DNA from 3 places in the Streptomyces sp. NPDC004610 genome. Region 2 is predicted to be linked to each of the others. Evidence: riboswitches for the same ligand, from Rfam matches in the RefSeq annotation. Region 2 holds a riboswitch; each other region holds the start of a gene.
The links. A riboswitch is a leader RNA that binds a small molecule or an ion and turns the genes downstream of it on or off. The one in region 2 is predicted to bind cobalamin.
Positions count from the first base shown of each region.

Region 1 (4,634 bases), on a different contig from region 2:
GATCACCGGGCCCCAGCCCGACGCCGTACAGCCGCCCCGTGTCGTTCGTCCCGCCGCTCATTCTTCCTCGCTCGCCATCGCGTTGAGCGCGGCGGCGGCGAGCGCGCTGCCCCCGCGACGGCCGCGCACGACCAGGTGGTCCAGGCCGGACGGGTGGGCCGCGAGCGCGTCCTTGGACTCGGCGGCACCGATGAAACCGACCGGGACACCGATCACCGCCGCCGGGCGGGGCGCCCCCTCGTCGATCATCTCCAGCAGCCGGAAGAGAGCGGTGGGGGCGTTGCCGACGGCGACGACCGCGCCGTCCAGCCGGTCCCGCCACAGCTCCAGCGCGGCGGCGCTGCGGGTGGTGCCGAGCCGGGCGGCCAGTGCGGGGACGGCCGGGTCGGAGAGCGTGCACAGCACCTCGTTGTCCACGGGCAGCCGCTTGCGGGTCACCCCGCTCGCCACCATCCGCACATCGCAGAGGATGGGCGCACCGGCCCGCAGCGCCGCGCGGCCACGGGCCACCACCTCCGGCGAGTACGCCAGATCCGCCACCAGATTGACCATCCCGCAGGCGTGGATCATGCGGACGGCGACCTGGGCGACGTCGGCGGGCAGTCCCGTCAGATCGGCCTCCGCGCGGATGGTGGCGAAGGACTGGCGGTAGATGGCCGCGCCGTCCTTCTCGTACGCGTAGGCGGGCGGATGGCCGTGGTCGTGCGTGCTCACGATGGTGTTCTCGCTGCTCTCGATGGTCGTACGGCGCTCAGTGGGCGAGGGCCGTGAGGGCGGTGGTGAGGTCGGTGGGGCCGGTCGCCCGGACGGGCGGCGCCCGGTGGCCGCCGGTGACCACGGACACGTCATAGCTCTGGCCGTCGCCCCGGCCGTGGCCGTCCGGGGCGGTCGCCACCACGTCGATGTGGTCGCCCGCCGGATGTCCGCAGCGGCGTTCGCAGCCCGACCAGTACACCGGCAGCGGGGCGTGGGCCGCCCCGGCGAGGGCCCGTTCCGCGTCCGCCCGGACATCGGCCCGGGACCTGGCGCAGCCGGGCCGTCCGACACAGGCGCCGACCCGGGACCAGGGCGAACCGGGCGCGGTGACCAGGCCGGTGGCGGAGAGCCGGGCCGACGCGACTGCGAAGTCGGCGCCCCGTTCCGTCCCCGTGCGCGTCGCTCTGTCCGACCACGCCGTCTCCGCCGTGGGGACGATCACCCCGCGCCACGGTGTCAGCCGCAGCTCCCCGGCCCCCGCCGTACCGATGAGCGCCCGCCACTGCGAGGGCGTGATCCGGCCCAGCGGGACATGGACGGACAGGGCGGACCCGGCGATTCCGGGCGGCGGCCCCGCGCTGTCCGGCGTGGCGACGGGCTCCCCGTGGGCGGCCCGGAAGCCGATCCCGGCGTCCGCGAGCCGGGCCCGTATCGCCCGGTTCAGCGCACCACGCGCGTCCCCCAGCTCGGCCACCCGCCACACCGGAGCGCCGCGGCCGTCCCGGCGGGACCCGCCCCCGTCCGGCCCGAACCCGCCGCCGGCGTCCCGGCCGCCCCCGCCCCCGCCGCCCCCGGCCCTACTGAACCCGCCGCCGTCCCCACTGAATCCACCAACCCCGTCCCCACCAACCCCGCCCCCACCCCGGCCAACCCCCACGAACGCCTCCGCAGCCACCCGTGCCGCCCTCGGCGCGTCCTGCCAGGCCACCCACACCCGTTCAGCGACATACCGTTCCTCGTCCAGCGGCCCCGCCCACAGCACCGCGCCCCCGTCCGCCGCCGCCCGCAGCGTTACATCCGCGCCCAGCCCGGCCACATCCCCGCGCCCGTCGTCCAGCGCGAACAGGAACCGTCCCGACAGCTCCCGGGCGGGCCCGCTCGCGCACAACTCCCCGTCCAGGGCGGTGAGCCAGGGCCGCACCTCACCGCACCCGCGCCCGTCGAGGCCGGACAGCGGGGAGGCGACGACATTGCGCACCCGCTCGTGCGCGGACGACGGCAGCAGTCCGGCCGCGTCCAGCAGCGCGGCCAGTTCCGCCCCGCACCCCTCGGCCAGTCCGCGCAGCTGCACATTGCCGCGCGAGGTCAGATGGAGATCCCCGTCGCCCAGTCGCCGGGCCGCGTCGGCGAGGGCCTCGGCCTGCGGGAGGGTGAGCACACCCCCGGGAATCCGTACCCGGGCGAGCGCCCCGTCGTCCGCCGGGTGCAGCCGCAGGGCCCCCGGACAGGCGTCGCCGCGCTCCCGCGCCGCTGTGGCCTGGGGAGATGGGCGGGAGGTAGCCGTGGACATGGCGGCGAGCATACCTATCGTCATTCCGGCGGTATCGCCCGCCCGCGCTTCCCGCCCCTTACTGGGCTGCTTACTATGCTCCTCGGTGGATCATCAGATCCACACCATCGCCATGACGGCGACCAGGGGAGGAAGCCCGGTGCGACTCCGGCGCGGTCCCGCCACTGTGAGTCCGGCCACTTGGCCGGGCGAGTCAGGAACTCCCGCCGTCCGACACCGCCCGGGGCGCGGACACCCCGAGGAAGGCCGACGCCGCATGATCCTTCTGCTGTCGACGTCCGACACCGACCTGCTCAGCGCCCGCGCGGCGACCGGCCCGGTCCCGTACCGCTTCGCCAACCCCTCCCGGCTCCCGCTGGACGATCTGCCCGCGCTTCTCGACGACGCCGAACTGGTCGTCGTACGGCTGCTGGGCGGGTTGCGGGCCTGGGAGGACGGGCTGGCGACCCTGCTCGCGGACGGCCGTCCGGTCGTCGTCCTCACCGGGGAACAGGCCCCGGACGCGCAACTCATGGCCGCCTCCACGGTGCCCGTGGGGATCGCCGCCGAGGCGCACGCCTATCTGGCGCACGGCGGCCCCGCCAATCTGGAGCAGCTCGCGCGCTTCCTGTCCGACACGGTGCTCCTCACCGGCCACGGTTTCGAGGCCCCGGCATCCGCCCCCTCCTGGGGTCCCCTGGAACGCGCCGCCCGGGTGCCCGCGGCCGACGCCCCGACCGTCGCCGTCCTCTACTACCGAGCCCACCACATGAGCGGCAACACCGCCTTCGTGGACGCCCTCTGCACGGCCGTCGAGGACGCCGGGGGCCGCCCCCTGCCCCTGTACGTGGCGTCCCTGCGCGCCCCCGAAGCAGAGCTGATCGAGGAACTGCGGGCGGCCGACGCGATCGTGACGACGGTCCTCGCGGCGGGCGGCACCCGGCCCGCCGAGGCGTCCGCGGGCGGCGACGACGAGTCCTGGGACGCCGGCGCGCTCACCGCCCTGGACGTACCGATCCTCCAGGCGCTGTGCCTGACCGGCTCGCGCGCGGCCTGGGCCGGCAACGACGAGGGCGTCTCCCCGCTCGACGCCGCCAGCCAGATCGCCGTACCCGAGTTCGACGGGCGGCTGATCACCGTGCCGTTCTCCTTCAAGGAGATCGACGCCGACGGCCTGCCCGCCTATGTCGCCGACCCCGAGCGGGCCGCCCGCGTCGCCGGGATCGCCGTACGCCACGCCCGGCTGCGCCACATCCCGGCCGGAGCCAAGCGCCTCGCCCTGGTGCTGTCCGCCTACCCGACCAAGCACTCCCGGATCGGCAACGCGGTCGGCCTGGACACCCCCGCCAGCGCCGTCGCCCTGCTGCGACGGCTGCGGGAGGAGGGCTACGACTTCGGTGATACGCCCGTCCCGGGTCTCGCCTCGGGCGACGGCGACGAGCTGATCCGCGCGCTGATCGACGCGGGCGGCCACGACCAGGACTGGCTCACCGAGGAGCAGCTCGCCCGCAACCCGGTGCGGGTGCCCGCCGCCGACTACCGCCGCTGGTACGCCACCCTGCCGCAGGAGTTGCGGGACGCGGTCGAGGAGCACTGGGGCCCGCCGCCGGGCGAGCTGTTCGTGGACCGCAGCCGGGGCGGGGACGGCGACATCGTCCTCGCGGCGCTGCGCTACGGCAATCTCCTGATCCTCATCCAGCCGCCGCGCGGCTTCGGCGAGAACCCCATCGCCCTCTACCACGACCCCGATCTGCCGCCCTCCCACCACTACCTCGCCGCCTACCGCTGGATCGCCGCCCCCGTCGCCGACGGCGGCTTCGGCGCGGACGCGATGGTCCACCTCGGCAAGCACGGCAACCTGGAGTGGCTGCCCGGCAAGAACGCGGGCCTGTCCGCCGCCTGCGGGCCCGACGCCGCCCTCGGCGACCTCCCGCTCGTCTACCCGTTCCTCGTCAACGACCCCGGCGAGGGCACCCAGGCCAAGCGCCGCGTCCACGCCACCCTGGTCGACCATCTCGTCCCGCCCATGGCCCGCGCCGAGTCCTACGGCGACATCGCCCGCCTGGAACAGCTCCTGGACGAGTACGCGCAGATCTCCGCCATGGACCCGGCGAAGCTCCCCGCGATCCGCGCCCAGATCTGGACCCTCATCCAGGCCGCCCGCCTCGACCACGACCTCGGTCTCGACGACCGCCCCGACGACGACGGCTTCGACGACTTCCTCCTCCATGTCGACGGCTGGCTCTGCGAGGTCAAGGACGCCCAGATCCGCGACGGTCTGCACATCCTCGGAGCCCCGCCCACCGGCACCGCCCGCGTCGACCTCGTCCTCGCCATCCTGCGCGCCCGGCAGATCTGGGGCGGCGCCACCGCCCTGCCCGGACTGCGC
Region 1 covers NZ_JBEXLA010000035.1:107,339-111,972, forward strand. The annotation lists gene ABZX40_RS32005 (precorrin-2 C(20)-methyltransferase) at 1-61, opposite strand, end outside; gene ABZX40_RS32010 (precorrin-8X methylmutase) at 58-714, opposite strand; gene ABZX40_RS32015 (cobalamin biosynthesis protein CobG) at 752-2,266, opposite strand; cobalamin riboswitch at 2,335-2,490, shown strand; gene cobN (cobaltochelatase subunit CobN) at 2,523-4,634, shown strand, end outside.
Region 1: it holds a riboswitch for cobalamin, as region 2 does, so the genes downstream of both, cobN (cobaltochelatase subunit CobN) here and ABZX40_RS22630 (energy-coupling factor ABC transporter permease) in region 2, are expected to answer to the same signal.

Region 2 (4,634 bases):
GCACCTCGCACAACTGGAGGAGATACGCCAGCACATCGGCGACCTCGTCCCGCACCCGGTGCGCGGTGTCCGGATCGTCCATCACCCGCGCCGACTCCTCCGGTGTCAGCCACTGGAAGATCTCGACCAGTTCGGACGCCTCCACACTGAGCGCGGCGACCAGGTTCTTGGGCGTGTGGAACCGCTGCCAGGCGCGGGCCGCCGCGAAATCGGCGAGGCGGCGCTGGAGCGCGGCCAGGTCGGGCTGTCCGGGGCGTCCACGGTCTCCCGTCCGGTCCTCAGGGATGTCGCTGTCACCGTCGCTCATGGAACTGTCACTCATGGAACTGTCGCTCACGGAACTCACGGATCAAGGTGTACCACCGTCACCCCGGACACCCCGGCGGCCCAGGACGCGTCGCTCACCGCGGCCAGGCACCGGAGGTGGCCGTCCCCGGCGGCGGCGGTGGCCAGCCTCAGCAGTGCGCCGCGCTGGACCGGATCGAGGGCGCGGTCGAAGCCGTCGGCGAGCACGGTGAGCGAGCGCAGGGCCGCGGGCACCTCGCCGGGCGGGTCGGTCGCCAGGACCCCGGGGCCGGTGAGCAGGACGAGGGCGAGGGCGGCGTAGCGCAGTTCGCCGTCGCCGAGCCGGGCGAAGTCGGTGCGCGGACCGGCGCCCCGGTCGACCAGGGCGCGGACGGTCGCCGGGGCGCAGGGCTCGGCGTACACATCCTCGACCGGGCCCCGGCAGCCGGCCCGGACGGCGTCGACGAAGCGGGTGTGGCGGTGGGCGCACTCGGCGCGGGTGCGCCACAGCACCCCGGCGAGGTTGTCGCAGCCGCCGAGCAGCCGGGCGGAGCCCGCGGGCACCGGGTCGCGCATCCGGGCGGGGCACGGGTCGACCGGGAAGACCGAGCGCAGGGCCACCACCATCTGCGCGGCGGCGGCCAGCACCTGGCGCTGGCCGTCGGTCCGGCCGGCCACCCGCAGCGGCAGCAGCGCGGTGCCGAGCCGGTCGTCGGGGAGCGGGGCGCGGGTGACCCGGGCGGAGCCGGCGGTGTGCCAGGCGGCCTGGACGGTACGGCGGCCGGGGTCGCGCAGGGCGGTCTCCAGCAGGACCCGGCCGTCGGCGGAGAGGCGTTCGCCGACGATCCGGAGGTCGGGCTCGGCCTGGACGGCGAGGTCCAGCCGGACCGCTCCGTCCGGTCCGTCGGCCGTGCAGCCGATACGGAAGCCGCGGCGGTGCTGGGCGTCGGGGCGGGCGCGGTCGGGGACGCAGGCGGCGGGGTCGGGGAACACCTCGCGCAGGGCGGCTCCGGCGGCGAGGCGGGCGAGGGCCTCGTACGCCGTCAGGGCGGTGGTCTTGCCGCTGCCGCTGGGGCCGGTGAGCAGGGTGACGGGGGTGAGCGGGACGGTGGCGCGGCGCAGGGCGGCGAAGGCGGACAGGCGCAGTTCGGTGAGGTGGGGGCGGGCGGGGGCGGGAGCGGGGGTGCCGGGGTGGGGTGGTGCGACGGTCCTGGCCATGCGGGTGAAGGTAGGACCGTCATATTCCGGCGAAACGTTGCTCCGGGCCGGGCTTCCTACGAACGAGGGACGGGGGAGGACGGGGGCGTGCCCGGGGCCGTCAGTGGCCCGGGGCGCCCATGCCCGCCATCAGGCCCTGCACTTCCGTGCCCGGCGGGGTGAGCAGGAACACATTGCGGTCCACCCGGTGCATCCCGCTGCCCAGACCGAAGACCACGCCGGTGCTGAAGTCCAGGACGCGTTTGGCGACATCGGGTTCGGCGCCGGTGAGATCGAGCAGCACCGGGATGCCGGACATCAGGGTCTCGGCGACCTCGCGGGCGTCGGCGAAGACATTGACCCGCAGCACCACGAAACGGCGGCGGGCCTCGGTCTCCGCGCCCGGCAGCGCCCGGTGCCCCACGGCGGACGGCCAGGCGTCCCGGCCGCGGAGCGGGACGACCTGGGCGAGCCCCTCCCACTGTTCATCGGTGACATCGCGTCCGTTCACCGGCTCCCCCGATCCGTCTCGTCGTGCCGTGTCGTGCTTCGTCATGGCCTGCACCAGCCATTCTTACGCCAAGTCACCCGTTCGGCCCACCAACGACACGGTGTGCGACCGACTCGTACAAAGGTGTGACGTACCGCATAGGGTCCGGGCGGGAAATCTCCGGGCGCGGTGACGCTTTCCGGGCACGCGTCCGTATCTCCTGTCGTACGCGTCGTACGCAGCCGTTCTCGTCGGTACGCGGCAGCCGTGCGCGTCGTACACCGCCGTGCCCGTCGGTACGCGGTCGTGCCCGTCGGTACGCAGTCGTACGAGTTCGTTCGTGTCAGGAGGCCGCATGCCCTTCTCCCGCTCCAAGGTGGGAAGCGTCTTCGTCGTCGGTGCCATGGGTCTGACCCTCACCGCGCTCGCCTATCCGGCCATGCTGGGGGTGGAGACCACCGCCGAGGACCAGAACCGGATCATCGCCAACACCCGGTGGGGGCCGCTCACCGAGGCGGACCGGGACTTCGTGGTGAAGGTCAGGGCGGCCGGGCTGTGGGAGTACCCGCTGGGCGAACTGGCCATGGAGCGGGGGACGACGGCGGAGATGAAGGAGGCGGGCAAGCATCTGATCGTGGGGCACGCGGGGCTGGACGAGCTGTGCCGCCGGATCGCCCCCGAGCTGAACATCACCCTGCCCAACCAGGCGAGCCCGCAGCAGCAGCAGTTCGTGGCGACAGTCGCCGCCGAGCAGGGCAGGTCCTTCGACTCCACGGCCGTGCAGATCATGCGGGTCACCCATGGCCAGATCTTCCCCGTCGTCGCCAAGACCCGGGCCAACACCCGCAACACCCTGGTCCGCCAGCTCGCCGACCTCGCCAACGACACCGTCCTGGACCACATCACCGTGCTGGAGAAGACCGGGCTGGTCAACCACGACCAGGTCAACTTCCAGCAGACCGTCCCGCCCAAGCTGCCCAAGGACCAGCTGACCCCGCCGCCCCCGCAGCCCGGGGCGCCCGTGGTGGTTCTCACACCGCGCCCCGATCTCGGGATCAACACCGCGAACCCGGCACCCAGTCCTTCGGCGGCGACGGGGGGCGGCCAGGTGGGCTGACCCGCGAACCCCGCGTTCCGGGCCCCCAAACCCTCGCTCCGGGCCCGCTCACGACCCGTTCCGGACCCGCTTGTCATGGTCGGGTCCGCGCACTACTGTCACCTCGCCTTGGTGAACGGGAAATCCGGTGCGGAACCGGTGCGGCCCTCGCCACTGTGATCGGGAAGTCCTGCTCCGGCCCTCACGGGCAGCCACTGGGTCCCTCGGGACCCGGGAAGGCGGAGCACGGGCGGTGGTACCCGTCAGCCAGGAGACCGGCCAAGGCGCGTCGTCCATCCACGAGGTGCTGGAGAGGGTCTGCTGAGCCATGCACATAGCCGAGGGTTTTCTGCCCCCGGCGCACGCGATCGCCTGGAGTGTCGCGTCGGCGCCGTTCGTCATCCACGGAGTGAGATCACTCACCCGTGAGGTCAAGGAGCATCCCGAGAGCACCCTGCTGCTCGGGGCGTCCGGGGCCTTCACCTTCGTCCTGTCCGCGCTGAAACTGCCGTCGGTCACCGGGAGCTGCTCCCATCCGACCGGCACCGGTCTCGGCGCCATCCTGTTCCGGCCGCCGGTCATGGCGGTGCTGGGCACCATCACCCTGCTGTTCCAGGCGCTGCTGCTGGCCCATGGCGGGCTCACCACGCTGGGCGCCAACGTCTTCTCCATGGCGATCGTCGGACCCTGGGCCGGATACGCCGTCTACCGGCTGCTCCGCCGCTCCGGGGCACCGCTGATGGCCGCGGTGTTCTGCGGCGCGTTCGTCGCCGATCTGTCCACCTACTGCGTGACCAGCGTGCAGCTCGCGCTGGCCTTCCCCGACCCGGGCAGCGGATTCCTGGGCGCGCTCGGCACGTTCGGGTCCATCTTCGCCGTCACCCAGATCCCCCTCGCGGTGAGCGAGGGACTGCTCACGGTGCTGGTGATGCGGCTGCTGGTGCAGTCCAGCAGCGGTGAGCTGACCCGGCTGGGTGTGCTGGTCGCCCGTACCTCCAAGGCACAGGCGGTGGCGCGGTGAAGCGGAACACGAGGATCAATCTGCTGTTGCTGCTCGCGGTGGCCGCGCTCGCCGTGCTGCCGCTGGCGCTCGGGCTCGGCGACCACAAGGAGGAGCCGTTCGCCGGGGCGGACGCCGAGGCCGAGACGGCGATCACCGAGATCGAGCCGGACTACGAGCCCTGGTTCTCGCCGCTGTACGAACCGCCGTCCGGGGAGATCGAGTCGGCGCTGTTCGCGGTGCAGGCCGCGATCGGCGCGGGGGTGCTCGCGTACTACTTCGGGCTGCGGCGCGGACGGCGGCAGGGGGAGGAGCGGGCGGCGGCGCCGACGCCGGCCGCCCCTTCGGGTGATCCCGCCGCGCGGGGCTGAGGGCGGGTGCTGCCGATCGACGCGGCGGCGCACGGCAGTCGCTGGCGCCGCCGTCATCCCGTCGACAAGGCCGTGCTCGGTTTCGGGCTGACCGCGCTGGCGATCTCGCTGCCGCCGTGGCCCGGTGCCGTGCTGGTGCTGCTCACCGCGCTGGTGGTGCTGCTGGGCCCGGCCGGGGTGCCGGGGCGCCGGCTG
Region 2 covers NZ_JBEXLA010000020.1:92,847-97,480, forward strand. The annotation lists gene ABZX40_RS22610 (nucleotide pyrophosphohydrolase) at 1-307, opposite strand, end outside; gene ABZX40_RS22615 (ATP-binding protein) at 343-1,503, opposite strand; gene ABZX40_RS22620 (cell division protein SepF) at 1,604-2,038, opposite strand; gene ABZX40_RS22625 (DUF4142 domain-containing protein) at 2,328-3,089, shown strand; cobalamin riboswitch at 3,182-3,367, shown strand; gene ABZX40_RS22630 (energy-coupling factor ABC transporter permease) at 3,397-4,089, shown strand; gene ABZX40_RS22635 (energy-coupling factor ABC transporter substrate-binding protein) at 4,086-4,439, shown strand; gene cbiQ (cobalt ECF transporter T component CbiQ) at 4,446-4,634, shown strand, end outside.

Region 3 (4,634 bases), on a different contig from region 2:
ACCGAGACCGGCGGGTTCCAGGACGACGACTTCTGGACCGAGTTCCATGACTTCCTCTTCTCCGAGCAGCGCCACACCCAGGCCGCCGAACTCGTCGGCGGCTCACCCCTGCTGGCCTTCCCGGCGGCCTCCCGGGTCCTGGACCTGTGCTGCGGTCCGGGGGTGTTCACCGTGCCGCTGGCCCTGCGCGGCCACATCGTCACCGGGGTGGACCGCAGCGCGCCCCTGCTGGAGCGGGCCCACAAGCACGCGGCCGGGTCGGGCGCCGAGGTCACCCATGTCCGCGCCGACGCCCGCGCCTACAGCGCGCCCGGCGCCTTCGACATCGTCCTCAATCTGTTCACCTCGTTCGGCTACTTCGAGGACCCGGCGGACAACGCGCGGGTGCTGCGGACCATGTACGACTGCCTCGTGCCGGGCGGCACGCTGGTGCTGGATCTCGCGGGCAAGGAACTGCTGGCCCGCCGGGTGACCCCGCCGAAGGTGGTGCGGCGCGGGGAGGATCTGATGGTGCAGACGGATACCGTGCTGGACGACTGGGCGCGGCTGCGCAGCGACTGGGTGCTGGTGCGGGGCGACCGGGTGACCCGGGCCACCCTGGTGTGGTTCGTCTACAGCGCGGTGGAGCTGCGGCGGATGGCCGAGGAGGCCGGGTTCGGCCGGGTGGAGATCTTCGGCGGCTTCGACGGCCGCCCCTACGACGAGAACGCGGAGCGGCTGGTGCTGCGGGCGGTCCGCGAGGCGTAAGGGGTCCGCCGGAGCCCGGGGTGTGACATCCCCGACCTTTGACCAGGACCGGACGGAACGTAGGATCACGAGGTCAACACCGCGACGGGAATCAGGAAGCCGGTGCGAGTCCGGCACGGTCCCGCCACTGTGACCGGGGAGTGCACCCTTCTGCATGCCACTGCGCGCGGCGCGGGAAGGCGGGGGGAGAACGTCGATCCGGGAGTCAGGACACTGGCCTGTCGCGGGCCCGTTCCGAGGAGCGCGGACTCCCCAGGAGGCTTCACCGTGTACGACGGCCTGTCCCGTCCCCCGCTGTCCACCCCTGCCCGGGTGCCTGCCCATGTGCCCGCCCGTGCCGTACGGGTCACGGCGCTCGCCCTGTCGGCGATGCTGCTCGCCGCCGGCTGCGGCGCCTCGGACGACCCGGCAGCCGACGACCCGAAACCGTCGGGCACGAAGGCCGCCGGGTTCCCCCTCACCGTCGAGAACTGCGGGGTGAGCACGACCTACGACGCCCCGCCCGAGCGGGTCGTCACCATCCACCAGCACCCGGCGGAGCTGATGCTCGCGCTGGGCCTGAAGGACCGCATGGTCGGCACCGCGTTCCCCGACTCGGCGGTACTGCCCGAACTGGAGGCCGATTTCGAGGCGATCCCGGAACTGGCCGAGAAGGAACCGTCGTTCGAGACGATCCTGGAGGCCGAACCCGATCTGGTCTACGGCGGCTACGGCAGCGCCTTCGCCGACAACGAGGGCCGCTCCCGCAAGGCGTTCACCGACACGGGCATCGACACCTACCTCAACCGCGAGTACTGCGCCGAGAACCAGTCGGTGACCATGAAGGACACCTACGACGAGATCCGCACCGTCGGCGACATCTTCGGGGTGCCGCAGCGGGCGGACGACCTGGTCGCCGACCTTGAGGACCGGGTGGAGAAGGCGTCCGCCGCCGTCGAGGGCGCGGACCCGGTGCCGGTGTTCGTCTACGACAGCGGCGACAAGTCCGCGTTCACGGCGGGCGGCAAGGGGCTGGGCAGCGAGCTGATCCGGCTGGCGGGCGGCGAGAACGTCTTCGCCGACCTGGACGAGGTCTTCGGGGACGTCTCCTGGGAGCAGGTCGTCGAGCGCAAGCCCGAGGTCATCGCCATCTACGACTACGCCGGGGCGGGCAGCGTCGAACGGAAGAAGGAGTTCCTGCTCGCGCAGCCCGCCCTCGCGGACGTACCGGCCATCAAGAACGAGCGGTTCACGGTACTGCCGCTGACGGCGGCCCTGGTCGGTATCCGGTCGGCGTACGCCGTCGAGGACCTGGCGCCCGCGCTGCACCCGGAGCGCTTCGAGTGACGCTGCCCGTCGCCGACCGGGCCGGGGCGGTGGGGCGGCGGCTGACGCTCACCGGGACGCTGCTCATCCTCACCCTCCTGCTGCTGGCCTCCATGACGGCGGCGCTGGCCATCGGCTCGGTGCCGGTGCCGCCGGGGCAGGTGTGGGGGATCGTCACCCACGCGCTGGGCGCGGGCTGGGTCGAGCCGGACTGGTCCGGGGCCCGGGAGACCATCGTGCTGGACGTGCGCGCGCCGCGGGTGCTGCTGGGCGCGGTGGCCGGTGCCGGGCTCGCGGTGGTGGGGACGGCGATGCAGGCCCTGCTGCGCAATCCGCTGGCCGAGCCCTATCTCCTCGGGGTGTCCTCCGGGGCGTCGCTCGGGGCGGTCGTGGTGATCGTGTTCGGGCTGACCGTGCTGGGGCCGGTGTCGCTCTCGGTGGCGGCCTTCGCGGGCGCCCTGGGCTCACTGATGCTGGTGTACGCCACCGCCCGCACCGGCGGCCGGATCACCTCCGTACGGCTGGTGCTGGCCGGGGTGGCGATCGCGGCGGTGCTCACCGCGGCGATGAATCTGCTGCTGCTCACCGCCGACCGGGGCAACCAGGCACGCGAGGTGCTGGCCTGGACGCTGGGCGGGCTCGGCGGGGTCAGCTGGGGCACGCTGTGGCTGCCGGTGGCCGCGCTCGCCACCGGGGTCGGGGTGCTGCTGGTGCAGGCCCGGAATCTGAATCTGCTGCTGGCGGGTGAGGAGGCGGCGACCACGATGGGGCTGGACGTGGCCCGGTTCCGGGCCCGGATGTTCGTGCTGCTGTCGCTGGTCACGGGGGTGCTGGTGGCGGCGGCCGGGCCGATCGGCTTCGTCGGGCTGATGCTGCCGCATGTGGTGCGGCTGCTGGTGGGCGGCGACCACCGCCGGGTGCTGCCGACGGCCGCGCTGGGCGGGGCGGTGTTCCTGGTCTGGGCCGATGTGGCCGCCCGGACGGTGGCCGCGCCGCTGGAGATCCCGGTCGGGGTGCTCACGGCGTTGTGCGGCGGACCGTTCTTCCTGTGGTTGATGCGCCGGGACGCCCGGCGCGGTACGGATCGAGGAGGGGCATGAGCCCGGCCGAACTCGTCGTGGACGCGGTCACGCTCACCGCGGGCACCCGGCGGCTGGTGGAGGAGGTGTCGCTGAGCGCCGGGCGGGGCGAGGTGATCGGCCTGGTCGGCCCCAACGGCAGCGGCAAGTCCAGTCTGCTGCGGGCCGTGTACCGGGTGCTGCGCCCGGTGGCGGGCACGGTCCGGGTGGACGGGGCGGACGCCTGGACGCTGCCGGTGCGGCGGCTGGCCCGGACGGTGGCGGCGGTGGTGCAGGAGGCGGGCGCCGACTTCGATCTGACGGTCCGCGAGGTGGTCGCGATGGGCCGCACCCCGCACAAACGCCTCCTCGACGGCGACACCGGGGACGATCTGCGTCTCATCGCCGCCGCGCTCGCCGCGGTCGACGCCGCCGCGCTCGCCGACCGGCCCTTCGACGAGCTGTCCGGCGGTGAGCGCCAGCGGGTGCTGATCGCCCGCGCGCTCGCCCAGCAGCCGGCGCTGCTGGTGCTGGACGAGCCGACCAACCATCTCGACATCCGCCATCAGCTCGCCGTCCTCGCCGCGCTGCGGGAGCTGCCCGCCACGGTCCTGGTCGCCCTGCACGACCTCAACCTCGCCGCGTACTACTGCGACCGCCTGTACGTCCTCCACGAGGGCCACGTCACGGCCTCCGGCCCCCCGGGAGAGGTCCTCACACCCCAGCTACTGGCGAAGGTGTACGGGGTGACGGCGGAGGTCGCGGTCCATCCCCGGACGGGAGCCCCACAGGTGACGTTCCTACCGACATGAGGGGAGCCGGACGCGCCCCTTTAGGGGCGCGGGGAACTGCGCGAAAAGCGACCACGACCCGCACCGAACCCCAGGGGCGCGGGGAACTGCGCAAAAACCGCCCACAACCCGCACCGCACCACTCAGGACAGCCCACCCACCCCGACGGAGTCGCCCCGCTCCAGATCCGCCCACCACTCCGGCCCGTCCTCCAGATGCCGCAGCAGGATGCCCTCCCGCAGCGCCCACGGGCACACCGCGAGCGTCCTCAGCCCGCTGAGCTTCATCGCCGTGTGCCCGACGATCGCTCCGGCCAGGCTCTGCCGGGCGCGCGGGGCGGAGATACCCGGCAGCTCACCCCGCTCGGCGGCGGGCAGCGCGGCCAGCCGGTCGATGGCGGCGCGCAGTTCACCGCGGGCCACCTCGCGCTGGACGAACGGACCCCGGCGCCCCGGCGCGGCCCCGCACAGCCGGGCCAGTTGCTGGAACGTCCGTGAGGTGCCGACGGCGGTGTGCGGATGCTCCCAGCGGATCCGCGCCCCGGCGTCCCGCAACTGGTGGCGCACCTCCCGGCGCAGGGCGAGGATGTCGGCCGGGGCGGGCGGGTCGGTGTGGGCGAGGAAGTCGTCGGTGAGCCGTCGCGCGCCGAGCGGCAGGGAGATCGCGAACTCCGGGGTGCGGCCCCGGCCGAAGGCCACTTCGAGGGTGCCGCCGCCGATGTCGAACAGGGCCA
Region 3 covers NZ_JBEXLA010000017.1:9,916-14,549, forward strand. The annotation lists gene ABZX40_RS20135 (MFS transporter) at 1-1, shown strand, start outside; gene ABZX40_RS20140 (class I SAM-dependent methyltransferase) at 1-747, shown strand, start outside; cobalamin riboswitch at 818-967, shown strand; gene ABZX40_RS20145 (ABC transporter substrate-binding protein) at 1,015-2,073, shown strand; gene ABZX40_RS20150 (iron ABC transporter permease) at 2,076-3,152, shown strand; gene ABZX40_RS20155 (ABC transporter ATP-binding protein) at 3,149-3,922, shown strand; gene ABZX40_RS20160 (Ppx/GppA family phosphatase) at 4,045-4,634, opposite strand, start outside.
Region 3: it holds a riboswitch for cobalamin, as region 2 does, so the genes downstream of both, ABZX40_RS20145 (ABC transporter substrate-binding protein) here and ABZX40_RS22630 (energy-coupling factor ABC transporter permease) in region 2, are expected to answer to the same signal.